DNA from 2 places in the Rhodoferax mekongensis genome. Region 2 is predicted to be linked to the other one. Evidence: riboswitches for the same ligand, from Rfam matches in the RefSeq annotation. Region 2 holds a riboswitch; the other holds the start of a gene.

Region 1 (15,874 bases), 170 kb from region 2:
GTTTACCCTAATGGACTTACGTCAATTGCGCTATTTCGTGGCTGTAGCTACGACTAAAAACTTCACTCGTGCAGCTGAGCAAATGCACATTGCTCAGCCGCCCCTTAGCCGCCAGATACAGCTATTGGAGGAAGAGCTTGGTGTGGTCTTGATACAGCGCGACAGTCGGCCTTTGCGATTGACCGAGGCGGGGCGGGCGTTCTATGAGCAGTCGTTACAGGTGCTGCACAGGGTTGAGCAAATGAAAACCGGGGCCCGACAAGTAGGGCGGAATCAGCGGCAATCCGTCTCTATTGCGTACGTTGCTTCGACACTGTACGGCGGGCTTCCCATGTTGATCCGTATGTTTCGCAAGCGATATCCCGACACTGACGTGAACCTTGTAGACCTTAGTTCAGTCCATCAAATATCCGAACTGAAATCCGGACGAATTGATATTGGCTTCGGACGTATCCGGACCCGAGACGCCTCTGTCTCCAGAGTGGTGTTGCGAGAGGAGCGACTGGTAGTTGCATTACCTCCAAGTTCACCGCTGGCAAGCACCAACGAGCGGATCTTGCTCAAGGAGTTGGCGGGTCAACGTCTCATCGTGTTTCCGAAAGAGCCGCGTCCCAGCTATGCGGACCATGTGTTGAGTCTCATCCATGACCAGGATATTCAACTCAGTGAAGTACACGAGGTTCGAGAGTTGCAAGCAGCACTTGGCTTGGTCGCATCAGAAATGGGAGTCTGCATCATCCCCGCTGCGGCTCGAGCAAGGACAGATTTGGTCTACAGAGTCATTGAGGATGAACGGGCTACTTCCCCCATCATCTTGAGTCATCGATTGAACGACGATTCTTGGTATATCACCGCGATCAAAGAGCTGATTGTTGAAATGTATGCCCAGAATCCTCCATGGCTTGACATGGAGACTAATGCCTTCCCCTCATCACTCAGCAAAGAGGCTTTGGCTGCTCGTGTTGATGAGAAATCTCGACCGAGATCGAGCTCAAAAAAGAAACAGACTGATTAAAGTGCAGACCCCACGGATGATTTGTTGCCTTGTCTCGCATTGATGTCCGGGACAATTAGAAGTGCTGTCGGCCTAGCATTTTCGAAATACTGGACGCTGCCGCCAAGAGCGGTTCGAGCATCCTCTCCTGCATTACGGAGGCACTAGTTCGGTTGGCTTGCCCGCTGATGTTCAAGGCGGCCAATATGGTCCCGTTGCGATCGCGGATGGGAGCGGCCATTGAAATCAAGCCTTCTTCCAGCTCTTGGTCGACTTGCGACCAGCCCTGCTGCCGAATCTGCGCAATGCAGTCCATCAGATCCTCAACACTCACCTTGGTTTTCGGGGTGCGCGCCATAGGTTTTGACTGGATCAATCTCGTCCGTAACTCATCTTCTGGTAGTCCGGCAAGCAGCATCCGACCCATGGATGTGCAATAAGCAGGAAGCCTCGATCCAACACCTAAGTTGATGCTCATGATTTTCTGTGTTGGCACTCGGAGTACATACACGATGTCCGTGCCATCGAGAACCGCGGCGGAGCAGGACTCTTTCACATCTGCCACCAGCTTTTCCATGACAGGTTCAGCGAGGTTCCAAAAAGGCAGCGAAGAGAGATAGGCAAAGCCGAGATCAAGGATCCGCGGTGAAAGCTGAAACAAGCGTCCATCGTGTCTCACATAACCCAATGTATGCAAGGTCAACAAGATGCGCCTGGCACCGGCGCGCGTCAGGCCTGTTCGCTCGGCAACTTCTGTAAGGGTCTGCCTCTGAGATTCAGCGCTGAATGAACGGATCACCTCAAGCCCACGGGCAAAAGATTGCACGTAGTTGTCCCCGGGTTCTTGCGGGAGAGAGGCTTCATCAGTGGGTGATTTGGTCATTAGCGATTTGCGAGTAGGTGTTGCCACATTGTAAAAACCCTTCTAGAATTCTAATAACGAACAAGAGTTCAATATGCGAACAATTTAATTTCGCTTCCATATCCTTGCAAAGGTATTTCCATGATTAACAAGATTGCGTTGTCAGTTGCGGACGCATTGGTCGATGTGAAAGACGGCTCAACAGTGATGATTGGCGGCTTCGGCACAGCCGGTATTCCCATAGAGTTGATTGATGGTCTGATAGAGCAGGGCGCAAAGAACCTGACATTGGTCAACAACAATGCCGGCAATGGCGATACCGGTCTGGCTGCTTTGCTCAGCGCTGGCAGGGTTCGCAAAATCATCTGCAGCTTTCCCCGTCAGGCGGACAGCCACGTGTTTGATGCCCTGTACCGGAGCAAAAAACTAGAGCTGGAGTTGGTGCCCCAGGGTAACTTGGCTGAGCGAATTCGCGCTGCTGGTGCAGGAATAGGCGCTTTCTTTTCTCCAACTGGGTACGGTACAGATCTGGCGAAAAACTCTGATGGAACAGCACGCGAAACCCGGGAAATCGACGGCAAGCACTTTGTCTTGGAAATGCCAATTCATGCGGATATCGCATTGATCAAGGCGGAGGCTGGTGACCGTTGGGGCAACCTGACCTACCGAAAAGCAGCGCGTAATTTCGGACCCGTAATGGCCATGGCCGCCCGTAAAACCATTGCAACCGTCCACGAAATCGTGGAGTTGGGCAGCCTAGACCCCGAGTCCATCATTACGCCTGGAATCTTTGTACAGAGCATCGTAAAAATAGACCGTGTGGCAACTCAGGCCGGCGGCTTCAAAAAGGCAGCATGACCATGAATTACAAAAAACGCAGCAAAGACGAGCTGGCCGCACGTGTGGCACAGGACATTTTTGATGGGGCTACGGTTAATCTAGGAATTGGGATGCCCACCCTGGTTGCAAACCATATTCCACAGAACATGGAAGTCATTCTCCATAGCGAGAATGGAATTTTGGGAATGGGACCTGCGCCCCAATCGGGAGATGAGGATTACGACCTGATCAATGCGGGAAAGCAACCCGTAACTTTGCTCAAGGGCGGTGCCTATTTCCACCATGCAGACAGCTTTGCCATGATGCGTGGAGGTCATTTGGACATCTGTGTACTTGGTGCATTTCAGGTGTCCTCAACGGGAGACCTTGCAAACTGGAGCACCGGCGAAGAGGGTGCAATTCCTGCGGTGGGAGGTGCCATGGACCTTGCAATTGGCGCCAAACAAACCTGGGTCATGATGGATTTGCTGACGAAATCTGGACAGAGCAAAGTTGTACCGACCTGTACCTATCCACTCACGGGCATTGCCTGTGTCAAGCGAATCTACGCGGATCTCGCGACCCTGGACTGCACTCCCCAAGGCCTCAAGTTGGTGGATAAGGTGGATGGTCTATCCCATGCAGAACTCGAACAACTCTTAGGAATGCCTGTCGGCGTTTGAACATCTGATCCAGAGGAAAACAACTATGCAACATGCATTCATTTGCGATGCAATTCGCACTCCCTTCGGTCGCTACGGCGGCGCACTCAGTAGCGTTCGCGCTGATGACCTGGGCGCCATTCCCTTGAGCGCGCTGATGGCTAGAAATCCCAACGTGGACTGGCATTCCATCACTGATGTGATTTATGGTTGTGCCAATCAAGCCGGTGAAGACAACCGCAATGTGGCTCGCATGTCCAGTTTGCTCGCCGGTTTGCCCATGGAAGTACCTGGTTCAACGGTGAACCGACTGTGCGGTTCTGGCCTTGATGCACTTGGCACAGCTGCCCGGGCCATTAAGTCCGGTGAGGCACAGCTCATGATTGCAGGAGGTGTGGAAAGCATGAGTCGGGCGCCATTTGTAATGCCGAAAGCAGAAGCTGCATTCAGCAGGGCCAACGCGATCTACGACACCACCATTGGGTGGCGCTTCGTCAACAAATTGATGAAAGCGCATTACGGGGTGGATGCAATGCCAGAGACGGCAGAGAACGTAGCTACCGACTACAACATCAGTCGCGCAGATCAAGATGCCATGGCCTTCTCGAGTCAGAGTAAGGCGATCGCTGCACAGCGCGCGGGCTATCTGACACCTGAAATCACACCGGTCACAGTCGCCCAAAAGAAGGGGGACTCCGTTGTGGTGGATACGGACGAGCATCCGCGAGAAACCACCTTGGAAGCACTCGCCCGGTTAAAGCCCGTTGTCCATCCGAGTGGGACGGTCACTGCCGGAAACGCGAGCGGTGTGAATGATGGAGCTTGCGCTTTGCTTCTGGCAAGTGAAGATGGCGCCAAACGCAATGGCCTGACTCCGCGAGCTCGTGTTGTGGGTATGGCGACGGCGGGCGTAGCTCCACGCATCATGGGCATTGGCCCTGCACCCGCAGCACACAAAGTGCTTGCACTGACTGGACTTACCCTTGCGCAAATGGATGTCATTGAGCTTAACGAGGCCTTTGCAGCCCAAGGTCTCGCAGTTCTGAGGATGCTAGGGTTGCAAGATGATGATCCCCGAGTGAATGCTTGGGGTGGCGCCATTGCTCTGGGTCACCCTCTCGGTGCGAGTGGTGCACGGCTCGCCACTACCGCAGTGAATCAGCTTCACGCCTCTGGTGGTCGCTATGCACTCTGCACCATGTGTATTGGTGTGGGGCAGGGGATTGCTGTCGTATTGGAGCGTGTGTAACGCAGTTGACCGACAGTCAGCGAAGCTGTCTGTCGGTCAACGCAAGCCTACTGGAGTTTAGGCTGGAACAGAGGCCTTTGAACCAGCAATCCCATAGCGAACAGCTTGCCGAATAGAGCTCTGCACCGCTGTGCCTACCAAGTCAGCGGTGATTGCAGACAAGGTCCACCCCAAGTGGCCGTGCCCTGTGTTGTAAAAAACGTTGGGCTTCGAACCAGCGCCGACGCGCGGCATCATGTTCGGCATCATGGGTCGGAGACCTGCCCACGGAACGACCTGCCGGGTGTTTACCCCGGGGAAGCATTGGTTGACCCACTCTACGAGGGGACGGATTCTGTCTGCACGAATATCTTTGTTGTAACCGTTGAACTCAGCGGTACCGGCGACTCGGAAGCGTTCTTCACCAAGGCGACTTGTGACCAGTTTGGTCTCGTCGTCCAAAAGACTGACTACTGGTGCCGCGGCACGACTTTCAGCATCCAAGAGATTGACCGTAATGGAGTAACCCTTGACAGGGTAGATATTGACGCGGTCACCCAGCTGAGAAGCAAATTGACGACTTCCCACTCCACTACACACCACCAATGCATCGAAATAGTGGGAGCAAGTTCCCTCCGCTTCTTCAGTGATGACCGTGGCCATATTCCCGTCACTGATCAGCTGTTTCACCTCTTGACCATAAAGAGTCTTGACACCCAGACGGACACAAGCTGCAGCGAGACCTTGGGTGAATTTGTGGATGTCGCCAGTTGAGTCACTTTCAGTGAAATAGCCCCCGTAGTAACTACCTGCCAAAGTGGGCTCGATGGCCCGCATTTCACTGGGGGTAACTGCACGCCGAGAGAGGCCACCGCGAGCAAGTAATTCAGAAACTTTTCCGGCGTGTTCGAAACCTTTCTTATCGCGATAGATATGAAGGATTCCCTCTTGCTTCAAGTCGAAATCCACTCCCTCTTCTTGAGCCCAAGCGAAAAGATGCTCCCTGGCAGCGATTGCTAACTTGGTTGTCTCAATCGTGTTTGTTTTGTAGTGGGGGATATTGCTAATGAATTCGGCAAACCACGACATCTTGTGCCAGCTCGGCGCCGGATTGACCAGGAGCGGCGCATCACTTCGGAGCATCCATTTCAAGCCCTTCAAAATCGTGGACCAGTGGGTCCAGACTTCGGCGTTCGACGCCGAGAGTTGTCCACCGTTCGCGAAGGACGTCTCCATCGCGGAGTACCGATTCTTCTCAAAAAGCGTGACGGAGAAGCCCCGTTTTACCAAGGCATAGGCGGTCGTGACACCGGTGATGCCACCGCCGATAACTGCTATCGTTTTCATCATTGAACTCCAGAATGTCAGGGTTGCCCTAGGGCAGACTGGACGTACGTGCACCATGCACGACGAACACCCCCTCTGTTGGATACCTGAGAGATTCACGCCCGGCCGTTTGGCAGAGTCGTTTGCTCCTTCGGTGTGCCGGATGACAAAGCCAGCAGCTCTTCAGAGTTCAACGCTTCAAACCGGTCCTTTTGCCTGAGAGTTTCCGGGGCGGTTGCTCCTTCGGCGCAGGGTACTTCTCGCGAAGCGCCCTGTCTCTTCCGGTTCAAAGATATTAGAAACCTACGCTAGGAAACGTTCCGCCAAATGCACCCAATAGGCTGCGCCGATAGGAATGTTTCGGTCTTCGAAATCGTAATTGGGGTTGTGCACCATGCAAGCACCATGTCCACCGGTAGAGGCGTCTCCATTGCCAATGAACAAATAGCTGCCTGGAACTTTCTCCAGCATGTACGCGAAATCTTCACTGCCTGTTAATGGCTCGGTTTGCTGAACAACGTTTTCAGGCCCCACGAGATCAATAGCAACTTCACGTGCCAAAGCAGTTTCTGAAGCAGTGTTCACGAGTACCGGATAGCCTGGCAAGAACTCGACGCGAGCCGTCACACCAAAACTTTTGGCCTGAGCCTCCACCAAGTCAACGATGCGTTCTCGTAGCAGCAGTCGTACACCGCGATCCAGGGCACGAACGCTTAGTTTGAGCGTAGCCGTTTGGGGAATGACATTGTTTGCGACACCAGATTGAAATGCGCCAACCGTTACGACTGCCGTCTGAAGGGGGGGCACATTGCGGGAGACGATAGTTTGCAAGGCCATGACGATAGATGCCCCTGCGACTACTGGATCAGCACCCAAATGCGGCATAGCCCCGTGGCTTCCCTTGCCTTCGATATGCACGAGGATGTTCTCGCTCGAAGCCATGGTCGCCCCGTCCCGAAGCAATAGCTGTCCTCGCGGAAATCCAGGCATGTTGTGCATGGCAAATACGGCATCGCAGGGGAAACGCTCAAACAAGCCGTCTTCCATCATCTTGCGAGCCCCACCCAAGCTTTCCTCGGCGGGTTGAAAAATCAGGTTCAACGTTCCTTGGAAATTGCCTTTGGAGGCCAGGTACTCCGCCGCTGCCAGCAACATTGCCGTATGACCATCATGGCCACAGGCGTGCATCAGACCTTCATGGCAACTGGCATGGGGCAATCCCGTGGCTTCCTGGATGGGCAGTGCATCCATATCTGCCCGAAGCCCGAGTCGACGTGTACCGTTCCCCTTGCGCAGCTGTCCCACCACGCCCGTACCACCCAAGCCCAGAGTGACTTCGTAACCCCAATCTCGCAACCGTTGCGCGACGATGTCGCTGGTGCGGAACTCCTGGAAGCCGATTTCAGGATGCTGGTGCAAGTCTCTGCGCAGCGCGGTGAATGTTTCCGCGCTGGACTGCAGCGCGTCCAAGACCGACGACATGGGTTTACTGCGGCTCGAGATTGATGGACTTGGCAATCGCACGGAACTGTGCAGTGCCATCAGCGTAGGCCTTTGCCACTGCGTTTAACTCCAAAGGTGGTGGTGTCAATAGGCTGTTGGTGTCGAGGGCAGCGTCAATAGTTGGTTCCTTCAGCGTCTCTGTAATGGCCTTGTGAATCGCAACCACCACAGGTTCTGGGGTGTCCTTCTTCACGAAGTAACCAGTCCAAATGTTGAAGGTGAAGTTCTTGAGCGATTTGCTTTCAGAAATGGCCGGGAAGTCCTTGACGCCATCCAAGCGTGTGGGGTTGAGCATGGCCAGCACTTTGACCTTGCCGGTTTTGTGCAGCTCGAGGTATTTCTTTCCGTAGGGAGCGAGGAAGATGTCTACCTGCTTGGCCATCAGGTCTTGCTCTGCAGGCGCTGCTCCCTTGTAGGGCACGTGGATCATGGGAATGCCGGTAACCTTGGAAAGGTGCTCCCCCAGCAGGTGGTAGAAGGAGCCGGGTCCTGCGCTGGCATAGGTCACAGGCTTACCCTGCGCGGCCGCCTTGCGCGCATATTCAACAAACTCATCCACGTTATTGACTGGCAAGTCGGATCGGGCCAAAAAGCCAATCTGCGCCGTGGCAATCATTTGTACAAGGCGGAAATCCTCACTTTTGAACTTGATGGCTGAAATCGCCAATGGCGCAAGAATCAGCTCATTCGGTGAACCTTGAAAGATCAAGTGTCCATCGCTGGGGGAATTCAAGACCTTTTGTGCTGCGATGGAGCCGCTGGCGCCGCCAAGGTTGTCCACGATCACCGGTTGGCCCAAGTGCTTGCTCAGCGAATTGTTCACCGTGCGAGCGATCACGTCAGACAGACCACCCGCTGGGTACGGTACCAGCAGGGTGACCGGCTTCGATGGGAAAGTCTGAGCACTTGCGGAAGCAGCAAGGACAAAACCGGTGATCAGGGTTGCGCACCGGCGCAGTGCTTTTGAGATGGATAGAGACATATTGGACTCCAAGGGGTTAATCGATCGGCAATGGAGTCATCGTAGGTCCGGGGAAAAAATGTGTCCAATGTATTATTTTTGTACTTATCATTCATTTTTCTCATGGTGATTGAGCCCCACACCCCATGAATATCAAGCATCTGGAACACCTCTTAGCCTTGGCAGATTCGGGATCGTTCAGTCGCGCGGCTGAGAAGCTATTCATCACCCAATCGGCCTTGAGTCGAAGCATTCAGACGCTCGAGGACGACTTGGGGGGCAAGTTGCTCGACCGTGTTGGAAAACGAAACGAACTCACTCCTTTGGGTTTGGACGTGGTTTCCAGGGCCAGGCATATTGTTCGTGATGCAGCGGAACTCCGTGACAGTGCAAAACTGCTTCAGGGCGTAGGCAAAAGAACACTCCGCATCGGCCTGGGTTCTGGTCCCGCCGCTTTGCTGCTGGAGCCACTGCTTCTGGATACGGCCAAACAACCCGGAATGCGCCTGACGGTGACGCATGGGTCCGTGGAGTTGCAGATCCTGGGTTTGCGCTCGCGGGACATTGATGCGATGGTGGTGGACATGCGGCGAGTGGTACCGGCGTCGGACCTCAACATCGAAGCCCTACCTGAAATGAAAGCAGGATTCGTGGTTCGACGGGGGCATCCTTTGGCGGGCTTGAAGAACTTGGAGCTTTCGACCCTTTTGGAGTATCCAATTGCGTCCACCCCATTGTCCGATGAAGTCGCTCGACAGCTGATCAGTCAGTATGGTCACTTTGCAAACCCCGCAGAGATGGTGTCCATCAGGAGTGACGACATCAAGAGCTTGGTTCGAACGGTAGAACAAACAGATGCTGTTTTTCTGGGTGTGATTGCCGCTGCCCAGAATGGAATAGATGAAGGCCGCTTGATTGAACTTCGATTGAAGAAGCCACTGGCTGCAAGAGCACGTTTCGCTTGCGTGACGCTCGCAGGTAGAACTGAGGCTCCTGCAATGACTTACTTCAGAACATTCGTACAAGAGCATTTGAAAAGCTAACAGACGCTCCCGTTAGCATTTCAGCTGAAAGCAATGTTGCTTGCGAAACTTGCTTTGTGTCGATCAAGGTCTCAGGTCAAGGGAGGTTTTCCCTTTGCTTTTTATGCGAATCTGAGCGGTATGTCCAAAAGTACCGTCTTTTCGAGCGCGTGAGACAATCGTTCCCATGGCAGTGCTACATGAAGTTTTTGTAGCACTCAATGTAGCACTGCTAACAAAAAATGTGTGGAAAAGTGAGCGAATCAGCGTGAATCAAGCAGCCCCTAAAACAGTAGGCTCCACTCGAGAAAACCCGAATCAGAGTGTGTGGCGATTGTCAGTAGCGCCGATGATGGATTGGACGGACCGCCACTGCCGCTATTTCCACCGCCTGTTGAGCCGCCATGTGCTGCTGTACACCGAGATGGTGACCACCGGTGCGCTCGTCCATGGGGATGTGCCGCGCCATTTGCGCTTCAACGCCGAAGAACACCCCGTAGCCTTGCAACTGGGCGGGAGCGAGCCTGCCGATCTGGCGCGTGCCGCCAAGTTGGGCCAAGAGTGGGGTTATGACGAGATCAACATCAACTGCGGCTGCCCGTCCGAGCGGGTGCAGCGCGGCGCATTTGGCGCCTGCCTCATGAACGAAGCGCCGCTGGTGGCGGACTGCGTGAAGGCCATGGTGGACGCGGTAGATGTGCCAGTCACCGTGAAGCACCGCATAGGGATTGACAAGGAAGAAAGCTACGGCTTCGTCCGCGACTTTGTGGGCACCGTGGCCGATGCCGGTTGCAACGTGTTCATTGCCCACGCGCGCAACGCGTGGCTCAAGGGCCTGAGCCCCAAAGAGAACCGCGAAATCCCGCCCCTGCGCTACGAGCTGGTGTACCAGCTCAAAAAAGACTTTCCGCACCTCACGATTGCCATCAACGGTGGCATTACCCAAACAGCTGAAGTGGCGGGCCACTTGGAGCACGTGGACGGCGTGATGCTGGGGCGCGAGGCCTATCACAATCCCTGGTGGTTGGCCGAATGGGACAGCGCGTTTTACGGCGCCCCCGAGCGGGAAATCACCCGCGAAATGGTGGAAGCGCAGATGGTGGACTACATGGAGCGTGAGGCTGCGCAACACGGTACCCACTGGTACAGCATTGCGCGCCACATGCTGGGTTTGCGCCACGGTTTGCCCGGTGCCCGGCGCTGGCGGCAGGTCTGGACCGATCACCGCCTCAAGCACCTGAGTGCCCGCGAGGTGATGGCCATGGCCCACGATTCCGAGTCAAATCGGGCTCTGGCGCCCGTCTGATATGTGCGAGCAGCTATTAAAAGAGGAGCAATATTGCATGTCAGACACACAGCACCACACCGCCCCTGCCGGTGCTACCGCCGCCTTCACGGCCTTGGGCGGCAACTTTTTCCGCGCCTCTGAACTCACCCGTGGCCCCTGGCACCCGCAGCAGCAACACGCCGGCCCGCCGATCGCGCTGGTCAGCCATGCGCTGGAGGCTGCAGCACAAGCCCATGGGTTGCAACACTTGGCCCGACTCACGGCCAACCTGCTGCGCCCAGTGCCTATTGCAGACATGGAAGTGCGCGTGCAAGAAGACTATGTGGGCCGCAACGCAGGTCATTTTTCGGCGGTGGCACTGGCCGATGGCAAGGAGCTGATTCGCGCCACCGCTCTGTTTCAGCGTGAAGATGACGTGGGCTTGCCCGATGGCCTGCCCGGGCACCCCTTGCCCCAGGCACCTAAGACGCCGGATGCCTCACCCGTGCAGCGCTTTCCCTTTGCACACCACGAGTTGGGCTACCCCGATCTGGTGGAGACGCGCATCGCCCAAGGGCGCATGTTTGCCGGCCCCAGTGCGGTGTGGTTCCGCATGAGCCACCCGCTGGTGCAAGGGCAGCTGCCCAGCCCGTACCAACGCGTGGCGGTGGCGGCCGACTCGGGCAACGGCATCAGCGCGATTCTGGATTTGTCCACACACGTGTTTGTGAACTCCGACCTCACCATCAACCTGCTGCGCAAGCCGGTCGGCGAGTGGGTGTGCCTGGATGCCCGCACCCATTTGTCCAGCCACGGCGGGGGGCTCGCCGAGTCGTCGCTGTATGACGAGCAGGGTTTGATCGGGCGGGCAACGCAGAGTTTGTTTGTCCGCAAGCGGCCGTAGGCGGCGAGGGGCCACAGTCAGAAGCTAGACTGTGCTGCATCCACGGCGGGCATGGCCTGCTTTTGCCGAACCCCATTCATCATGAAACACCTTCACCCGCTTCTTGCCTTTTTCGCAGCCGCTGTGTGCTTGCACGCCGAAGCACAGACGACCAGCCCACCCAGAGAATCCATTTCTGTAGCCAATGCGGCCGTGTTCAAGGCCTGTGCCACAGCACCCACGGGGCAGGGCGTGTGCCCGCTCGACGCGGTCTTCGGGATCTTCAAGTTGGCCCCCAACGACAATGTGTTGGACTTCAAGGTAACCAACACCGTGCCTCTGGTGGTCAACCAAAACTACGGCTGGGTCGCGCGGATCAACCAGCAGTCGGGCAAGGTCCGCGTACTCGAACGCATGACCCTGCCCCAAGCCCCCAAGACCTGGGGCACCAGCGGCCACGCATTCGGCACCTCGGCAGACCGCAAGACCATGTCCATGGACCTGATGCTGAACGTCTACAACGGCACCGTCTCCAAGTCCTGGGATGTAGTGCACGGGGACCCCGCCGGGCGCTATCACATCACGGTTTTCATCGACAACTCCGCGCCGCTGCAGTTTGAGTTTGATGTCGTTGATCCGCGGTGACTCATTGTCCGCAGTTGTCGGGGGGGCTGGCACACGTTGAGATTCACAATCGACCCAAAGCGGTCCTCTGCACACCTGTAATACCTTCGCAAAAGCAGACATCCGATTTGTTACGAACGTGGCGCACCTGCCTAGATCGCCTGTGTAACTTTTTATAGTTTTGTGACAGACAGCAATGTTCAAGTCTAGACTACAGCACTCACTTTCACTTTGATGAACTGCAGCTCACCAACACGCTGGCGATTCAACTCAAAAACCTTCAATTCAAAAGCAAATCGATTAACCTAGAACCAGGACGTCCACTTTTGATTGGTACGTCTGTAGGGGGCAGGTCATAAGAAAAAAACTTTTAGGCTGAAATGAGCGCGTGCAAGCTAGCTTGCAAAACACTCAGGCGAACGCGCAGTAAAGAAGATTTGCGCCCGCAGATTGCGGGCGATTTGATCAGGCTAAGCTTGCAAGGCAAGCATGCGAAGCTTGTAGTGAGAGCCCTAGCCCGCGAACTTGGGGCGAAACAACTTGGCTACAGTTGCAGCTATCCACAGCACGAGAAGAGTGCCAAGTACATCACCCAAAAACATCTGCGCCATTGCGGGCAGAGGTGTGTCCATATGCCCTGCCGCCCAGTAAAAGGCGTTGGTTGGGATTGAATTACAAAGCGCTCCCAGCAGAGTGAACTTAATGAGATGCATTGGCTTGAGACCGCGTAGGTCCACTGGCAGTTTCAGCCATCTCACACCAATCATCACAGCAAACAAAGGCGCAAAACCAGAGATCAGCGACACAGGTATTGCCTCGTACCAAACTACAGTCCAACTACCTTGCGTTGTGTAGATGATGAGCAGCGTACCCAAGGCCATGCCTATAGCCGCAGGTAACCCCAACACTAGCGCGAACAACATTCGCACTGCTGCGGGAAGATAGATGAGACTAAGGTGGGGCGCAATGCTGACTGATGAAAAAAACCAACCGTTGAACAAATACGTGCCGTAGTAGACAAGAGTGGCTACTGCTACGTAAGTAATAAAAAGTCCATCGTACTTGTCCGTTTTTTCGCCCACGTTAGGTTCCTTTTGTTGCTGCTATCAAAGCGTTATTTAGCTGCGCAAAGTACTCCGTTGCCAACGCAGTGGCAGACACGTACTTGACGCGGTTATCACTTTCATCAACGGTCAACGTAATGAGGCCTTTCTTGCGCAACGTCTTTAGGCGGCGATGAACAGTTGCTGGTGATGTTTCAGCATCCAACTTCATCGCCTCCAATACGGTCACTTGTTTGCCTGCCACCCAAGCTGTATCAAGTTGATGCAAAAGGCGCTCTTCAGTAGCGTCAATCACTGGAAACGTTGGCATTTCACGCAACGCTTGCACAAGATTGAGGAACTTCAGGTAGACACTGTTTTTAACTGGCGACATAGTCATTTATCCAGTTTATGCCAGCTTACCCAACCTTATCCAAAAGCGGCTAATACTCGAATATATCACTTAAGTTGTTTTTAACATATTTAATATTTCCAACTATTTTTTAAGACTGGCAGAGCGCAACACATACCACGTTCCATCTCGCCTTCAAATATTTTGCGCGGACGCTTGCGACTTTGCAGCGTTCCAACTTTTGTCTCAGGACGCAGCAAGTTCAGACGCAGAACCTTTTAAGTATCAACACGCTCACGCGCAAACAACTACGTGTAATAGGCATCGCCAAACTAGCGGGGTGGAGAGGGGGGGGGGGGACTTCGCTAGCACTGGTACCAACTCTTCCCTAGGGATGCTCAACTTTGTATCCGCCATTGTCCGGTTAGTTGACGAACTTCACTTCCTTCAGCCTGGTAAGGCTAGGCTGGAGCAGGTCAAGAGAAGTCTGGTTGGATTAGCAACAAGAGCTTGAACCCGCGGCCACATCGAAGCGCCAACACTCATCGAAAGATCAATAATCCCATTGACAATTGTTTGCAATTTGCGAATAATTATATTCGTTGAATTAATTTTTTTGTTAGAAGCGTTGAAATGGCACTTCGAAAATCAGCTGCCGTCTATTGAAGCTGAGTAGAGGAGCGCTCGAACAACTACTTTCCGATCCCGCCAACTTGTAGGCGTTCGTTGGCAAAGGTCAAGACTAAATCAGCGTTCTTTGCATTGAGTTCTTGTTTTTAACAAACAAGCTTCCCATTGACTTCGCCCGCTGACCCTACTGGATAACACGACACATGATCAAAACATCCACCCGAATAGCGGCTTTTCTTACGATCTCGGCTCTGTCGAGTTGTGCGCAGAATCAACTGCCCTTGCCGTCTGCATCGCCTCCAGCCCCCCCTCTAGCATCAACCCTGAGCAATACGCCTGACCTTTCGCCGTATACGCGCTTTGAGGCCTTCTCGCAGTCATCCGATGCCACCGGCGTTACCGAGGTGCGCGGCAATTTGAAGTTCTTCCCAAGCGGTGGTTACTTTGAGTTGACCGATACATCGAACGCCGAACTTGGCGTCCTCAATGTCCAACCCGATACCTGCCATGGTGATCCAAGCCCGAGCTGTGAACGCAGCTTCGTGATCAATGGCCGTATCAAGACAGTGCTTGGGATCCTCAATTGCCTCATCCCTGTGCGAAACGACACCACCCTGGGATACGCCCAACAAGCGCTTTCCGGTGTCTGCCGTACCCAATACGGCCGCAGCCTGACCGTCAACCTGCAAAGCAAGTGAGTTTCGCTATGACACGTTCCCTCAGTCTGAAATCCATTGCCGCCGGTTTGGCCTGCAGCAGCATTCTCATGGCCTGCTCCATCGCCTCAGACCCCATTGAAGGCGCGGGTAAAGCCCTTGGCGCAAAGAACTTTTCCGAAGCGTACTCCCTCGCTCAAACAGCGACGCAAAAGGCGGAAAAAGATTATCGGGGCTACTTCCTGTTGTCCCAAGCAGCAGCACAGCTGGGCAAGAAGAATGAAGGCTTGGTCGCGCTTGAGAAAGCCATAGATGCAGGCCTGAAGGATGACCAAGAAATCGCGTCCAACGCCAATCTCGCGCCTCTGCGTGATATGTCGGCCTACACCACCCTAATGAAGACCAAGTTCCCAGACCGTAACGCAGAGCCCACCGTGGGCAGCGTGCTCGAACCGGCTGCACCCGCTGAAGCTCAGTCCGGTGTGTCCATCACCGAAGAGAACGGCAAACAAGTGGTCCGCGCTGGTGGCGTCGTGATCAGTGTCGACAAATAACAGCGAGGCGTACCCATGAAATCCACTTTTAAAGCTGCACTCACAACCATTGCCTGCGCTTGCGCGATGGTATCTGCCCTGGCACAGACAACCGTCATCGGTGAGGGTCGCACACCTATAGGCGCCGGTGACCCCAGCTCCATCCGTAACCTCGCAAAGCAAGAGGCCATGCGCGATGCTGTGGTGAAGGCTATCAAAGACGCTACGGCCCTCAACGCCGCTGATCCGCAGTTCGCTCCGATCATCAATGAGATCGCCAAGCAGCTGCGTGATGTGAAGGTGCGTGAAGAAGTGCGCGAAGGCAATGACTTCGTGACTCGCGTAGAGGCATATGTGGATCGCGCCCAGATCAAGAACGCCATCCGCGGCACTGAGCTGGACAAGCTCAATGACCGCAACTTTAAGATGTTGCTGCTTGTGGACGAGTATGTAACAACTACCCGCGACCTGAAGATTCCATTGCGTGAAATCACCGAATACATGCATGA
Region 2 (15,874 bases):
TGCGCTAGCGGACCAGTGGGTAAAGCGCACATCGCTCACTGCCAGCGGACTGCTGGAATCCATATAAAAATAGCTGCTAGCGCTCATGCAATATGCGCTAGCAGCTACCATTTTAATAGCAAATAGTCATCAGGCTATCTGCGCTTCTTGGTAGTCTTCTTCGTTGATGGACTCACCTTTTCCACACCTCGACTGCTGCGCGAAGACTTCGCGGCACTTCGCTGTTGGCGAACCTTGCCTTTGAAGGCGACGCCCGCACCGGCGTCCGAATCTGAACGCCCCGCGAAGTCAGCGCGACCCGGCTTGATGTCGCGGCCGACGCCCTTTTCAGGAGGCAGTCTGGGAATGGATCCCGCCCCTTCTTGCACCAAACGGAAATCGATCTTCCGCCCATCGAGGTCCACTCGGCTCACTTGGATGCGGACCCGTGTACCGATCGCGTAGCGGATACCTGTGCGCTCACCTCTCAGCTCCTGGCGGGCTTCGTCGAACCGGAAGTACTCGCCTCCCAGCTCAGTGATATGAACAAGGCCCTCCACGTACATGGCGTCCAAGGTCACGAACAGTCCGAAGCTTGTCGCTGAGGACACGACACCCGAATACTCTTCGCCCAAGTGCTCGCGCATGTACTTGCATTTGAGCCATGCCTCCACATCGCGGCTGGCTTCGTCAGCGCGGCGCTCGTTCGCACTGCAGTGCAAACCGGCCGCCTGCCAGGCAGTGCCTTCCGCATTGAGTTTTTTGGGTTTGGTTTCCGGATTGGCCACCCGCGACGCCAGATTCTTCTCCAGGCGTCGGGCGAGCTTGGCGTGTGCCTCACCCGGCGTCGGCAACGTTGGCAACTGGTATTTGCTCTTGGCGAGGATCGCTTTGATCACACGGTGTACCAGCAAATCCGGATAGCGCCGGATCGGGCTGGTGAAGTGGGTGTAGGCATCAAACGCCAAACCAAAGTGGCCGCTGTTGATAGGCGTATAAATCGCCTGCGACATGGAGCGCAAGAGCATCGAGTGGATCTGCTGCGCATCCGGCCGGTCTTTGGTGGCTTCGGCGATCGCTTGAAACTCGCCAGGGGCAGGCTTATCGCTGATTGACATGCCGATGCCGCTCGCCTTCAGGTAATTGCGAAGCGTCTCCTGCTTTTCAGGCGTAGGACCTTCGTGCACGCGGAAGAGGCCTTGGTGTTTGTTCTGGGCAATGAAGTCTGCACTGCAGACGTTCGCAGCCAACATGGCCTCTTCAATCAACCGGTGCGCCGTGTTGCGGGTACGGGGAACGATTTTCTCAATGCGCCCGTTTTCATCACAAACAATCTGCGTCTCGGTGGTCTCAAAATCCACAGCGCCCCGTTTGTGGCGGGACTTGAGCAATGCCTGGTAGACACCATGCAAGTTCAACAGATCTTGCACTCGCTCCTTGCGTTTGCTTGCTTCAGGACCACGCGTGTTGCCGAGAATGGCGGCCACCTCTGTGTAGGTGAACCTTGCGTGGCTCCACATCACGGCGGGATAGAACTGGTAAGCATCCACCTCGCCGTCTTCGGTGACAAACATATCGCACACCATGCAAAGTCGCTCGACTTCAGGGTTCAGCGAGCACAAGCCATTGGACAATTTCTCCGGCAGCATCGGAATGACGCGGCGTGGAAAGTACACGCTGGTCGCGCGGTCATAGGCATCCACATCAATGGCATTACCTGTCTCCACATAGTGACTGACGTCCGCAATTGCCACCAACAAACGCCAACCTTTGAGAGCCGTCTTGCCACGCCCTTTGCTGGCGGGCTCGCAATACACCGCATCATCAAAGTCGCGGGCATCTTCACCGTCGATGGTGACCAAAGGAATATCAGTCAGGTCAATCCTGTGCAACTTGTCTTGGGGTCGGACCTTGTCCGGCAGAGTCCGCGCGAGCGCTACGCATGCATCAGAAAATTCATGCGGTACGCTGTACTTGCGCACCGCGATTTCAATTTCCATGCCGGGGTCGTCCACCTCGCCAAGCACTTCCTTGATGCGCCCCACCGGCTGACCAAACAGGGCGGGAGGTTCGATAAGTTCCACCACCACCACTTGCCCCGGCTTGGCCACGCTGGTGGCGCCTTTCGGGATCAATACGTCTTGCCCATAACGCTTGTCTTCAGGCGCTACCAGCCAGACACCGCTTTCCTGCAACAGCCTGCCGATGATGGGTTGTTTGGAACGCTCTGTGATTTCCACCACCCGTCCTTCGGGGCGACCTTTGCGGTCACTTCGCACGATGCGGACCTTGACGCGGTCTTTGTGCAGCACCGCCCGCATTTCATTGGGGGGAAGGTAAATGTCGGGAGCACCGTCATCGCGGGACACGAAGCCGTGTCCATCACGATGCCCCTGAACAATTCCTTCAACTTCTTCCAGCAAACTGCTGTTTTGGCCTAAATGTTTGATATACTTCTCTCTTTCCTGAGATGCCCAGATGGCGGAATTGGTAGACGCACTAGTTTCAGGTACTAGCGAGTAACATCGTGGAGGTTCGAGTCCTCTTCTGGGCACCAACAATGGTAATGTAGTTAATGAAAAGCCGCTGTGAAAACAGCGGCTTTTTTTTGCTTGTGTGATTCGTGCCACTGACCATTTGATGCATGTGTCAGTGGCAAAAAATCAGATGGGAAGTGCGACCAGATCGTGACCTTGCGCGCTCACGATGCGGGCCCTGGTGAATTCGCCCACCTTGAGTGTCTTGCTGATTTTTTCGGGTGGCAACAGACGCACCACGCCATCAATTTCAGGGGCATCCGCATAGCTGCGACCGACACCGCCCTTGCGACCCAAAGCCGGCGCGGAATCCACCAGAACTTGCATCACAGAGCCGACACGGCGCTGTAACCGGGCCGCAGATACTTCTTCTGCAACCTGCATGAATCTGGCGCGGCGCTCCTCCCGTACTTCCACGGGCAACATGCCCGGCAAATCGTTGGCAGTTGCACCATTCACTGCGCTGTAGGCAAAGCAGCCCGCGCGGTCAATCTGGGCTTCACGCACAAAGTCGAGCAAGTGCTCAAATTCTTCTTCTGTCTCGCCGGGAAAGCCCGCAATGAACGTGCTGCGCACCACCAACTCCGGGCACGCTTCACGCCACTGCTGCAAACGCTCGAGGTTCTTTTCACCGCTGGCCGGCCGCTTCATGCGACGCAACACATCAGGGTGACTGTGTTGCAAGGGAACGTCCAAGTAAGGCAATACACGGCCTGTTGCCATCAAGGGGACAATCTCATCCACGCTGGGATAGGGGTATACATAGTGCAAACGAACCCAAGCACCATAAGGCTCGGCAATATCACCCAAGGCTTGGACCAGCTCAAGCATGCGGGTCTTGACAGGCTTTCCGTCCCAGAAACCCGTGCGGTACTTCACATCCACACCGTAAGCCGATGTGTCTTGACTGATGACTAACAGCTCTTTCACACCGCCTTCAAACAATGCCCGAGCTTCGCTCAGTACATCTCCAATGGGACGGGACACCAAGTCGCCGCGCATGCTGGGGATGATGCAGAAGGTGCAGCGATGATTGCACCCTTCGCTGATCTTCAAATATGCGTAGTGCCGTGGCGTGAGCTTGACACCTGCCACACCAAAAGACTGCGGCACCAAATCCAGAAATGGGTCGTGCGGCTTGGGCAGATTCAAGTGCACCGCATCCATCACCTCTTGGGTTGCATGCGGGCCGGTGACGGCAAGCACTTTGGGGTGCATCTGGCGAACCATGTTTTCCCCGCCATCGGTGGTCTTTGCACCCAGGCAACCCGTCACGATCACGCGCCCGTTTTCGGCCAACGCCTCACCGATGGTGTCCAGGCTTTCTTTGACCGCATCGTCAATAAATCCGCAGGTGTTGACGATGACCAAATCCGCGCCCTGGAAGGTTTTGGATGTTTGGTAGCCCTCGGCGCTCAGCTGGGTCAGGATGAGTTCGGAGTCGGTCAAAGCCTTGGGGCAACCCAGGCTCACAAAACCGACTTTGGGGGCAGCTTGCGCTGTCTGGGTGGGGGTCAAAATATCAGTCATATAGCGAAGTTCCGGAGCCCGCCTGCCAGACACCGGCCCTAGCGTTTAGCGCTTGAGGCCGAATGTGCCGAGGAATTGCTCGGTTTGTTTTTGCATTTGTTCCTGCATCTGCTGGAACATATTGTTGCCCATGACGCCCTGCACCATGGGGGCTTGCATCTCCATGAGCGCCTGCATGTTCTTTTCCAAATACCCACCCATAAAACCTTGCATGGCATGCCCATAGAAACGAATGATGCTGGATAGCACTGGGGTCGTGAACATGGGCGAACCATTGGCCTCTTCCTCCAGGATGATTTGCAGCAGAATACTTCGCGTCAGATCATCACCTGTCTTGGCATCCACGACCATGAAAGCCTCGCTATCCATGACCAACTGCTTGATCTCAGCCAGTGTGATGTACGTGGAGGTATCAGTGTCGTAAAGACGACGATTCGGGTACTTTTTGATTACCCGTTGGGATGATTTGGGATCTTTGGTGGAGTTTTTTTGCATTGCGATCACTCAGCACGTAATGTGAGAGCCAAGTTAGTGTTGCACTGCAGCACATTCTAGAGAGGGACCGGCTGATGCTGACCTAGGATTACCCTAGTGAAAAGAAGCATTCGGAAAAATTTGGTAGGCGCAATTGGACTCGAACCAACGACCCCCACCATGTCAAGGTGGTGCTCTAACCAGCTGAGCTATGCGCCTACATTTATCCGAGAGGCCGAAGTATAGCAGCATAAAAATCGCCTTCCAGACAAACCACTTCAGAAAGTTCCAAAAAACCAGCAATCCCGCTAGGCCATAATTGACGTTTACGTAAACGTCAAACACTTTCAGTTCTACAAGGAGTACCTCATGGATATCGCAGGAAAAGTCTTCATCGTGACCGGTGGCGCGTCCGGCTTGGGCGAAGGCACCGCACGCATGCTCACCTCCAAAGGTGGCAAGGTTGTCATCGCGGACATGCAAGTCGAGAAAGGTGAGGCGATCGCCAACGAATTGGGCGGCGCCTTCGTGAAGTGCGATGTCAGCAATGAAGCCGATGGTCAGGCCGTGGTTGCCAAGGCCCTGTCACTGGGCAAGCTCATGGGCTTGGTGAATTGCGCCGGCATTGCACCGGCCGAAAAGACGGTGGGGAAAAACGGCGCACATGCCCTCGCCTCATTCAGCAAAACCATCACCGTGAACCTGATCGGCAGCTTCAACATGATCCGCCTGGCTGCAGACGCCATGAGCAAAAACGACCCCGAATCCACAGGTGAGCGCGGCGTCATGATCTCCACAGCATCAGTTGCAGCCTACGATGGGCAAATCGGCCAAGCCGCCTACAGTGCGTCCAAAGGTGGTGTGGTGGGCATGACCCTTCCCATTGCACGCGACCTGGCACGTAACGGCATCCGCAACATGACCATCGCCCCCGGCATCTTTGGTACTCCCATGCTGTTCAGCATGCCTCAGGAAGTGCAGGATTCATTGGCTGCTGGCGTTCCATTCCCTTCACGCCTGGGCACTCCGCAGGACTACGCCAAACTTGCGATCCACATTTTTGAGAACGATATGCTCAATGGCGAAGTGATTCGATTGGACGGAGCCATTCGCCTGGCACCGAAGTAAGTCGGGTTCCTGTGTAGAAGAAGACTTCTCGCTCCGGGCGTGCAACCCTTATCGGTGCGCCCGGATCGAAGACACCATCCCCAAGATGAAAATCGCACTGGCCAGCCATTGCAAGGCGGAGGGCCAGTCTCCGTGCACCAGAAACGCATAGACGAGTGCGAACAAAGTTTCAGAGACGATAAGTTGCCCGCACAAACTGGCACTCAATCGCCGGCTGGCAAAATTCCACAGCACGGCCGCGATCCATGCTGAACCGATGCCCGTTGCTATACAAACCATAGCTGCCCGCGCAACATCTGCGTGCGCCAGCAGGTCTTCAGCAGGTGTTCCCAAGGCCACCCACAGCAACCACGCCGCCAAGCCAGCGTTGATGCCCATCCAACTTGTCCAGTCCCTCAAGTTCACATTGGTGTGCTGTTTGAGCCAAGCCGAATTGATGATCGCGAAGGCCACCCACAAGACCATGGCCGACAAGCCATAAAGCACCCCGCGCCAGAATATCCAACCGTGCATTTGAATGTCGCTGCCACTGCTTTCAGCCGCCATCATTGTGGTGACACCTGCCAGTGTGAGTAGCAAGCCCGGAATCAGGCTGCGCCAGCGCAACCCCACAGGCTTACCGAGCAACATCACCCACACGGGAATGGTCCCGATGATCATGGTGGGCACTTCCACACCAGCATCCCGGATGGCGTAGACCAGCAGCAGGTAATAACCGGAGAAGCCCAATACGCTCAGTAGCAGTGCAGTCCCCGCTTGCTTCAGGCTAGGCAGACGTGAACTTCCATTCAACCGGCCAAAGCCGATCATGCACAGCGATGTGAGACCGAAAACTACAAAGCGTCCGGCTGTGAGATCTACCGGTGACAAACCCGGTGCCATCGCAGGCGCCACAAACACCAAGCCCCACAGGGCACCGGCCGCCAGACCGGCAATCACCCCGGCTAGCAAACAGCCACCATGACTGGCAAACGACTCTTTATCCTCCGGCGGAACTCAAATTCCAAATCCATCATCCGCCGCAATCACCGCTCCATTGATAAAGTGGCTCTGGTCAGAGCACAGAGTCACCAACATGGCGTCCAAGTCGGTCGGGTGGCCGATGCGCTTGCGCGGCAGCATTTGCACCAGTTTCTGACCGCCCTCAGTCTGCCAATGGTGGTGGTTGATCTCGGTGTCGATGTAGCCCGGGCACAGCGCGTTGACGTTGATCCCGAACTTGCCCCACTCCAACGCCTGGGCCTTGGTCATCTGGATCACCGCCGCTTTGCTCATGCAATACACCCCTATCTGGGGCAACACCCGCAGTCCCGCCATGGACGCGATATTGATGATGCGTCCGCCGGTGTAGCTGCCGGGTGCAGCACCTTTTGCGCGGGCCAGCATCCGCTTGCCGACTTCCTGGGCCACAAAAAAGGCACCTTTCACATTGGTGTCAAACATGAAGTCGTAGTCTTCCGGACTCACGTCCTGGAGGCGCTGCGTAGTGCTTACCCCGGAGTTGTTGATAAGGATGTCAATCGAGCCCACCTCCGTCTCGGCATGGGCTACCGCCGACTTGATCGAATCGTGGTCGGTCACATCCAATTCGATGACATGGGCATCACCGCCCTGCCCTTCAATTTCGGCGCGCAAGTCCTTGAGCTTGTCGATGCGGCGGCTGGCCAACACGACGGCGGCGCCAGCTGCCGACAAGGTGCGGGCAAACTGCGCCCCCAGCCCGCCGGAAGCACCTGTGATGAAAGCAATGCGCCCGGAAAGATCGATGCTGTATGCCATTTAGAGTGCCTCCACAAATTAAAAAAGAACGGTCGTTCTTTTTTTGAAAATCAGCGAATAAAATCTGCTGCCGGTCGCGTGCGCTCCAGCGCGCGAACGCTGACAAGAAGACCACCCATTATTAAGCGAGACTCCCCATGACAAACCAGGAAATACTGGCTCAATTCGGCCCCCGTGAATCCATGGAATACGACGTGGTCGTCGTTGGTGGAGGCCCCGGCGGTCTGGCAACAGCGATACGCCTCAAACAGCTGGCGGCCGAGAAAGGCACCGATGTTTCGGTGGTCGTACTCGAAAAAGGCTCTGAGCCCGGCGCACACATTTTGTCCGGCGCGATCATGGACCCCAAAGCGCTGACCGAACTGATTCCCGACTGGAAGGCCTTGGGCGCCCCCCTGAACCAACCGGTGACTGACGACGCCTATATTTTCCTGAGCGAAAAGTCCGGCTTTCGCGTGCCCAACATGGTGTTGCCGCCCTTCGCGCACAACGATGGCAACTACATCATCAGCCTGGGCGCTGTCACCAAATGGCTCGCAGAGCAAGCGGAGAGTCTTGGCGTGGAAATTTTCCCCGGCTTCACTGCGGCTGAAGTGCTTTACAACGACGATGGCTCCGTCAAGGGTGTGGCCACCGGCAACATGGGGGTGGGCAAAGACGGCGAGCCGATGGAAAGCTTCCAGCTTGGTATGGAGCTGCTGGGCAAATACACCGTGTTTGCTGAAGGCGCCCGCGGCCACTTGGGCAAACAGCTCATCGCCAAATACAAGCTTGACGAGGGTCGCGACCCGCAAAGCTTCGGCATCGGCATCAAGGAGTTGTGGGAAATCGACCCCAGCCGCCACAAGCCCGGCTTTGTGATGCACACCGCCGGCTGGCCCATGGAGTCCGACACCTACGGTGGCGCTTTCCTGTACCACCTCGAGGGCAACAAGGTCGCTCTGGGCTTTGTCACAGGCTTGGGCTACAGCAACCCCTATCTCAGCCCGTTTGAAGAGTTCCAGCGCTGGAAGACCCACCCGAATGTGCGTTACTACTTCGAGAACGACAAAGGTGAGATCACCGGCAAGCGCCTGTCGTACGGCGCTCGCGCCATCAACGCCAGCGGCATCAATGCCCTGCCCAAAACGGTATTCCCCGGTGGCTGCCTGGTCGGCTGCAATGCAGGCTATCTGAACGTTGGTCGTATCAAGGGCAGCCACGCCGCCATCAAGACCGGCATGCTGGCCGCAGAAGCGGCTTATGACGCCGTGGTGGGCGGACGCCAGCACGACGAGCTGATCGCTTACCCCGAAGCGTTTGATAAGAGCTGGCTGCACACCGAACTGAACAAAGACCGCAACTTTAAAAACTGGTTCAAGTACGGCCTGACCACCGCGACGCTAATGAACGGTTTTGAACAATTCGTGCTGCGCGGACACATCCCCTGGACCCTGCGCCGCGACAAGCCCGACCACGCTTACCTCAAGCCTGCGGCCGAGTGCAAGCCCATCGTCTACCCCAAACCGGACGGCAAGCTCACCTTCGACCGCTTGAGCAGCGTGTTCATCAGCAACACCAACCACGAGGAGCAGCAACCCGCGCACTTGACGCTCAAGGACGCCTCGGTGCCTGTGAACATCAACTTGGCCAAGTACGCGGGCCCCGAAGCCCGCTACTGCCCGGCCGGTGTGTATGAGTTCGTCAAGAACGAAGACAACACCGACCGCTTGCAGATCAACGCCCAGAACTGTGTGCACTGCAAGACCTGCGACATCAAGGACCCGACCCAGAACATCGTCTGGGTTACGCCTGAAGGCGGTGGCGGCCCTAACTACGCGGGCATGTAAAACACGCTTGAAAGCACGAACGGGACCTCAGGGTCCCGTTTTTTTGGACATCGAGGCAGCCCATGAACACACCAGAAGCCCTGACCCTCACGACCCGCGACAGCTACACCCTGCAGGCCTTGCGTTACCCAGCAACAGGCCCTCTGCGCGGGCATCTGGTGGTCGCAGGTGCCACTGGCGTTCCGCAGCTGTTTTACAAGAACTTCGCACTTTTCGCCGCACAGCAGGGCTACACCACCCTGACGGTGGATTACCGCGGCATTGGCCTCTCCAAACCCGCCGAACTGCGCGGCTTTCAGATGGACTATCTGGATTGGGCCTTCCACGATGTTGCGGCTGCGGTAGACGCCATGGCGGATGACACCGTTCCTCTGTTCATGGTGGGGCACTCGTTCGGTGGCCATGCATTCGGCCTGCTCCCCAACCACGACAAGGTCGCGCGGTTTTATACCTTTGCCACCGGGGCGGGCTGGCACGGCTGGATGCCACGTACCGAGCAATTCAAGGTGCTGCTGATGTGGCACGTCATCGGCCCGCTGCTCACCCGCTGGAAGGGCTATCTGGCCTGGAGCAAGCTCCAGATGGGCGAGGACTTGCCACTAGGCGTTTACCGGGACTGGAAGCGTTGGTGCAAGTTTCCGCGCTACTTCTTTGATGACCCCGGCATGCAGCATGTGGCCGGTTTGTTCGGGCGGGTGCGCACCCCCATCATCGCCGCCAATGCGACCGATGACCTTTGGGCGCCACCCGCGTCACGCGATGCCTTTATGGCCGCCTACAGCAACACTACCGTGAGCAAGGTAGACATCCACCCCGGTCAACAGGGCATAGGGCCCATCGGCCACATGGGCTACTTCCGCAGACAGGCACAGCCTTTGTGGAACGACGTGCTCCGCTGGTTCGGCGAGCATCAGACTGCCCGCTGAATTCAGAGGGCGGCGCGGGCGTCCAGCTCGGCGATGCACGCCTCCATTTGCGCCCTGCATTTCTCCATCAAGGCAGGCATGTCGTCTAGCGTCACGCCCGTGGTGGGAATGGGTGCCAGTGTCTTGACGATGATGTTGCCGCTGTTCCAGCGGTTCAGGCGCATGGTCTTTTTGTAGTTGCTGCAGCACAGGGGCACGATGGGCACGCCCGCGTTAATGGCCATCTGGAAGGCGCCCTTTTTGAACGGCAGCATGCCCCGGCCGAGGTTGCGGGTGCCTTCGGCAAACACCCAGATCGACGTGTCGTGCTCCTGCATCACCACCGTAGTGTGCAACATGGCCGCCTTGGCTTTGACTGCGTTATCCCGGTCGATCAGGATGTTGCCGGCCAGCCAGTAAATCTGGCCGAAAAAGGGAATCCACTTCAGGCTCTTTTTGCCCAGCGATACCGTGCGCCGTGGCACCGCGCAACCCAGCACAAACAAGTCCCAGTTGGACTGGTGGTTGGCCACGATCACAAAGGGGTTGGGCTGGGTTTTCAAGCCCTCCGTCTCCAGGCACATCTTCAGACCCAGAATCTTCAGCGCGGGGACTGAAAACATCCACCCCGAGAGCCGGGAATTGTCGGGATTGAAGGGCCTAGCAAAACAAATCAGGAGGTTGACCACAGAGGCCAGCAGGAACTGGATGCTGATCAGCACCAGCCTTAAAAGGTAAAGCATGCAAAGAAGGTAAAAATGGGCAAATGTCCGCCGAATGGTAACAAGTGGCCCGCCAGCGCTTTGGCTGGTTTAGAATCCATCCCGTTCAGGAGAGAGCCCATTACGGGCCGCCGAAGGCGCAGGACGGCTGATTGCAGCGGTCTGAACGCTCAGGCAAAAGGACTGACAACTGCCACCCGGCCATTGCGCCGGCGGCAACACCCCACTGGAGAGAGTTTGCACCGCACAGCGGCCTGCAAACCACCGAAGGAGCAACCCGCAGTCTGCGCACGCCACACCGTGCACGCAGGCCCGGCGAATCTCTCAGGTAAAGCGGACAGCGGGGGCAGCACCGGATGGGCGCGAGTCAGCGTGCATCCGGGTTTGATTTGCCCCTCCGGTGCATTGCGCCGGGACTAATTGGATCGCCGCCATGTCCGCTAATGACACCACCTTGTTGACCACACCGCTCAACGCCCTGCACATCGAGCTGGGCGCGCGCATGGTGCCGTTCGCCGGCTATTCCATGCCGGTTCAGTACCCCACCGGCCTGATGGCCGAACACCACCACACGCGCAAAGCGGCCGGCCTGTTTGATGTGTCCCACATGGGTCAGTTGCGCCTGAGGGGCCCGGACGCCTGCGCGGCGTTTGAGAGCCTGATGCCGGTAGACGTGATCGATCTGCCCGTGGGCAAGCAGCGTTACGGCCTGCTGCTCACCGAAGAGGGCACCATCATTGATGACCTGATGTTCTTCAAAAAGGCGCAAGACGAACTCTTCGTCATCGTGAACGGTGCCTGCAAGGCGGGGGATATAGCCCACATTCAAGCCCAGATCGGCAAGCGCTGCCAGGTCAACCCCCTGCCCGACTACGCGCTGCTGGCCCTCCAAGGTCCCCAGGCGGTGACGGCGCTGGCCCGCTTGGCCCCCGGCGTGGAAAAGCTGGTGTTCATGACGGGCGGAGACTTCACGGTCGATACCGGCACCCAAAAGATCAACGTGTTCCTCACCCGCAGCGGCTACACCGGGGAAGACGGTTTTGAGATCTCGGTCCACAACGACCATGCTGAGGCCCTGGCCCGCGCCCTGCTGGCGCAACCCGAAGTGCAACCTATCGGCTTGGGCGCCCGCAACTCCCTGCGCCTGGAAGCCGGCTTGTGCCTGTACGGCAACGACATTGACACCCGCACCACACCGGTCGAAGCCAGCCTGAACTGGGCCATCCAGAAGGTGCGCCGCACCGGTGGCGCACGCGAAGGCGGATTCCCATGCGCTACAAAAATCCTAGCTGCTCTCGCAGATTCCACGGGCGCCAGCGGCACAAAAGGCACTAAAAAGCGGGTCGGCCTGATTGCGCAGGAGCGCATTCCGGTGCGCGAGCACACCGAGCTGCAAGACGGCGCGGGCAACCGTATCGGCGAAGTCACCAGCGGTCTGCTCGGCCCCACCGTTAACCAGTGCGTGGCCATGGGCTATATCGACGCTTCGCTGGCGGCTTTGGGCACCCCGGTGGTGGCCATAGTCCGCGGCAAGCCGGTGCCCATGGTGGTCAGCGCCATGCCCTTTGTGCCCACCAACTACTACCGCGGCTGATCCAAGGCTGCTAGAGACTGAAAACTGCACATTCAGCCGCTACAGTGGCGTCTGGCAGGTTCCAGTTCCGGTGGTTCAACCCTTTACCGCAAACCCTTTTTTCAAGTTTCAGGAGAACGTTATGTCTATCAAGTACACAGCCGATCACGAATGGCTCCAGGTCGAAGGCGATATCGCCACCGTCGGTATCACCCACCACGCGCAGGACGCGCTGGGCGACGTGGTGTTTGTGGATCTGCCCGCCGTGGGCGCCAGCATTGACGCCAAGGCCGTGGCCGGCGTGGTCGAGTCCGTGAAGGCGGCTGCCGACGTCTACATGCCCGTCACCGGCGAGATCCTTGAGGTCAACGAAACCCTGCGCGATGACCCTTCGCTGGCCAACACCGACCCGCTGGGTGCCGGCTGGTTCTTCAAGGTCAAGCTGTCCAACCCGGCCGAACTCGACGGCCTGATGGACGAAACCAGCTACACCGCGTTTTCCGCCAACGCTTAAACGCCGCATCGCAGGCCCCGCCTGCGAAGTCTCCGGGAGCCGGCCCTGAACCAGCAGGCTACCCGTTTGTGTGAACCGACCACCACCGAACGCCACCGCCATGTCCACTTCTGCCACCACATCCACGCCCACCTTGGCCCAGCTGGAAAACGCCAGCGAATTCCAGGCCCGCCACATTGGCATCTTTGCGGATGACGAAGCCGTCATGCTGCAAGCCATCGGCGAAAAGTCGCGCAGCGACCTGATTGCCAGCATCGTGCCTGCCAGCATTGCGCGCAAGAGCGCCATGGCGATTCCGGCGGCCATCACCGAGGCAGCTGCGCTTGCAGAACTCAAGGCGGTTGCAGGCAAAAACAAGGTACTCAAGAGCTTCATTGGCCAGGGCTACTACGGCACCCACACCCCCGGCGTGATCCTGCGCAACATCCTGGAGAACCCCGCCTGGTACACCGCTTACACGCCCTACCAGGCCGAGATCAGCCAGGGCCGCATGGAAGCGCTGGTCAACTTCCAGACCATGGTGTGCGACCTGACCGGCATGCCCATTGCCAATGCGTCGATGCTGGACGAGGCCACAGCCGCTGCCGAAGCCATGACGCTGGCCAAACGCTCGGTCAAGAGCAAGAGCAATGTGTTTTACGTGGACGACCAGGTGCTGCCGCAGACACTCGAAGTCATCCAGACACGGGCAATGCCCTTGGGCATTGAAGTGCGCACCTGCTCAGGACCAGAAGCGCTGGAAAACGAGAGCTTTGCGGTCCTGCTGCAGTACCCCGGCGTGGATGGCGTGATCCGCGACGACCGCGCCTGGATTGAAAAGTACAAGAGCAAAGGTGGCGTGGTCATCATGGCTGCGGACCTTCTCGCCCTGACACTCTTGGTATCCCCAGGCGAAATGGGCGCCGACATCGTGGTCGGTACCACCCAGCGCTTCGGCATGCCCCTGTGCAATGGTGGCCCGCATGCCGCTTACATGGCCTGCCGCGATGAGTACAAGCGCTCCTTGCCCGGCCGTTTGGTGGGTGTGAGTGTGGATGTGCATGGCAACCCGGCCTACCGCCTGGCCTTGCAAACCCGCGAGCAGCACATCCGCCGCGAAAAAGCCACCTCCAACATCTGCACTGCGCAGGTGCTGCCCGCCGTCGTGGCCAGCATGTACGCGGTCTACCATGGCCCCGAAGGCCTGATCCGCATTGCCACCCGCGTTGCCACCTTGACCAGCATCCTGGCACAGGGCCTGGCCAAGCTGGGCTTTACCGCCATGCACCACGAAACGGCGTTCGACACCTTGTGCATGAAGACCGATGGCGCTACCGATTCGATAGCTGCCCGCGCACTATCCATGGGCGCCAACGTGCGAAAAGCCTGGAAAGACTACATCTGCGTGTCGCTGGACGAAACCAGCACACGCGAGGATGTGGCGCTGATCTGGTCTTTCTTTGCAGAGCCCGGACAGGCGACGCCGAAGGTCGAGGACTTTGAAGCCACTGCAGCGCCGCGCATTCCCGCGGAACTGCGTCGCACCAGCAAGTTTTTGACCCACCCGGTGTTCAACACCCACCACTCCGAGACCGGCATGCTGCGCTACATCCGCATGCTGAGTGACAAAGATTTGGCGCTGGACCGCAGCATGATCCCGCTGGGCTCCTGCACCATGAAGCTCAACGCCACCAGCGAGATGATCCCCATCACCTGGCCCGAGTTCGCCAACATCCACCCCTTCGCACCCGCTGACCAGCGCGAAGGCTATGCCGAGCTGGACGCGCAGTTGCGCGCCTGGCTGTGCGCCGCCACCGGCTACGCAGGCATCAGCCTGCAGCCCAACGCGGGCAGCCAGGGCGAATACGCTGGCTTGTTGGTCATCAAGGCCTACCACGAGGCCCGTGGCCAGGGCCACCGCAACATCTGCCTGATCCCCAGCAGCGCACACGGCACCAACCCTGCCAGCGCCATGATGGTCGGCATGACGGTGGTGGTCACCAAGTGCGACGACAACGGCAACGTGGACATGGCCGACCTGCAGGCCAAGTGCGAGCAGCACAGCGCCAACCTGGCGGCGGTGATGATCACCTACCCCAGCACCCACGGTGTGTTTGAAACTTCGGTCAAAGAGCTGTGCGCCCTGGTGCACCAGCACGGCGGCCGCGTGTATGTGGACGGCGCCAACATGAACGCATTGGTGGGCACTGCGGCTCCCGGCGAGTTCGGCGGCGATGTGAGCCACCTGAACCTGCACAAGACCTTCTGCATCCCCCACGGCGGTGGCGGCCCCGGCGTGGGCCCTGTGTGCGTGGTGGAAGACCTGGTGCCGTACCTGCCCGGCCACGCTACCGGCGGTGTGCCCGGCACAGGCGCGGTGAGCGCCGCACCTTTGGGCAACGCAGCCGTGCTGCCCATCAGCTGGATGTACTGCCGCATGATGGGCCCGGACGGCCTGCAGCAAGCGACCGAAGTGGCCATCCTGAGCGCCAACTACATCAGCGCCCGCCTGGCCGACCACTACCCCACGCTTTACGCATCGGCCAATGGGCACGTGGCGCACGAGTGCATCCTGGATTTGCGCCACTTCAAGGAAACCTGCGGCGTGATGGCCGAGGACGTGGCCAAGCGCCTGATGGACTATGGCTTCCACGCGCCCACGCTGTCCTTCCCCGTGCCCAACACCTTGATGGTGGAACCCACCGAGAGCGAGACACTGGCCGAGCTGGACCGCTTCATCGACGCCATGATCGCCATCCGTGGCGAAATTGCGCAAGTCGAGGCCGGCGTCTGGCCCCAGGACAACAACCCTTTGAAGCATGCTCCCCACACCGCTGCCAGTGTGATCGGCGCCGCGTGGGACCGCCCCTACAGCCGTGAGGTCGGCGCCTTCCCGGTAGCGACCCTGAAGGCGGCCAAATACTG

What was found. Region 2 has a riboswitch for glycine ahead of gcvT (glycine cleavage system aminomethyltransferase GcvT). Riboswitches for the same ligand answer to the same signal wherever they lie in the genome.
Region 1: it holds a riboswitch for glycine, as region 2 does, so the genes downstream of both, RAN89_RS10595 (D-amino acid dehydrogenase) here and gcvT (glycine cleavage system aminomethyltransferase GcvT) in region 2, are expected to answer to the same signal.

What each region holds. Positions count from the first base shown of each region.
Region 1 covers NZ_CP132507.1:2,184,283-2,200,156, forward strand. The annotation lists gene RAN89_RS10570 (LysR family transcriptional regulator) at 11-1,015, shown strand; gene RAN89_RS10575 (IclR family transcriptional regulator) at 1,071-1,877, opposite strand; gene RAN89_RS10580 (3-oxoacid CoA-transferase subunit A) at 1,998-2,714, shown strand; gene RAN89_RS10585 (3-oxoacid CoA-transferase subunit B) at 2,717-3,358, shown strand; gene pcaF (3-oxoadipyl-CoA thiolase) at 3,384-4,586, shown strand; gene RAN89_RS10595 (D-amino acid dehydrogenase) at 4,644-5,912, opposite strand; glycine riboswitch at 5,978-6,085, opposite strand; glycine riboswitch at 6,086-6,185, opposite strand; gene RAN89_RS10600 (M20 aminoacylase family protein) at 6,195-7,373, opposite strand; gene RAN89_RS10605 (tripartite tricarboxylate transporter substrate binding protein) at 7,378-8,376, opposite strand; gene RAN89_RS10610 (LysR family transcriptional regulator) at 8,502-9,398, shown strand; gene dusA (tRNA dihydrouridine(20/20a) synthase DusA) at 9,646-10,683, shown strand; gene RAN89_RS10620 (thioesterase family protein) at 10,721-11,548, shown strand; gene RAN89_RS10625 (hypothetical protein) at 11,630-12,172, shown strand; gene RAN89_RS10630 (hypothetical protein) at 12,664-13,233, opposite strand; gene RAN89_RS10635 (winged helix-turn-helix domain-containing protein) at 13,235-13,588, opposite strand; gene RAN89_RS10640 (hypothetical protein) at 14,380-14,874, shown strand; gene RAN89_RS10645 (hypothetical protein) at 14,883-15,386, shown strand; gene RAN89_RS10650 (hypothetical protein) at 15,402-15,874, shown strand, end outside.
Region 2 covers NZ_CP132507.1:2,009,624-2,025,497, reverse strand. The annotation lists gene RAN89_RS09805 (NAD(P)H-hydrate dehydratase) at 1-67, shown strand, start outside; gene rnr (ribonuclease R) at 135-2,402, opposite strand; tRNA gene RAN89_RS09795 (tRNA-Leu) at 2,452-2,536, shown strand; gene rimO (30S ribosomal protein S12 methylthiotransferase RimO) at 2,643-4,046, opposite strand; gene phaR (polyhydroxyalkanoate synthesis repressor PhaR) at 4,092-4,541, opposite strand; tRNA gene RAN89_RS09780 (tRNA-Val) at 4,663-4,739, opposite strand; gene RAN89_RS09775 (3-hydroxyacyl-CoA dehydrogenase) at 4,890-5,648, shown strand; gene RAN89_RS09770 (DMT family transporter) at 5,697-6,587, opposite strand; gene RAN89_RS09765 (SDR family oxidoreductase) at 6,645-7,427, opposite strand; gene RAN89_RS09760 (electron transfer flavoprotein-ubiquinone oxidoreductase) at 7,565-9,256, shown strand; gene RAN89_RS09755 (alpha/beta hydrolase family protein) at 9,319-10,182, shown strand; gene RAN89_RS09750 (1-acylglycerol-3-phosphate O-acyltransferase) at 10,185-10,904, opposite strand; glycine riboswitch at 10,983-11,079, shown strand; glycine riboswitch at 11,100-11,234, shown strand; gene gcvT (glycine cleavage system aminomethyltransferase GcvT) at 11,317-12,477, shown strand; gene gcvH (glycine cleavage system protein GcvH) at 12,599-12,970, shown strand; gene gcvP (aminomethyl-transferring glycine dehydrogenase) at 13,071-15,874, shown strand, end outside.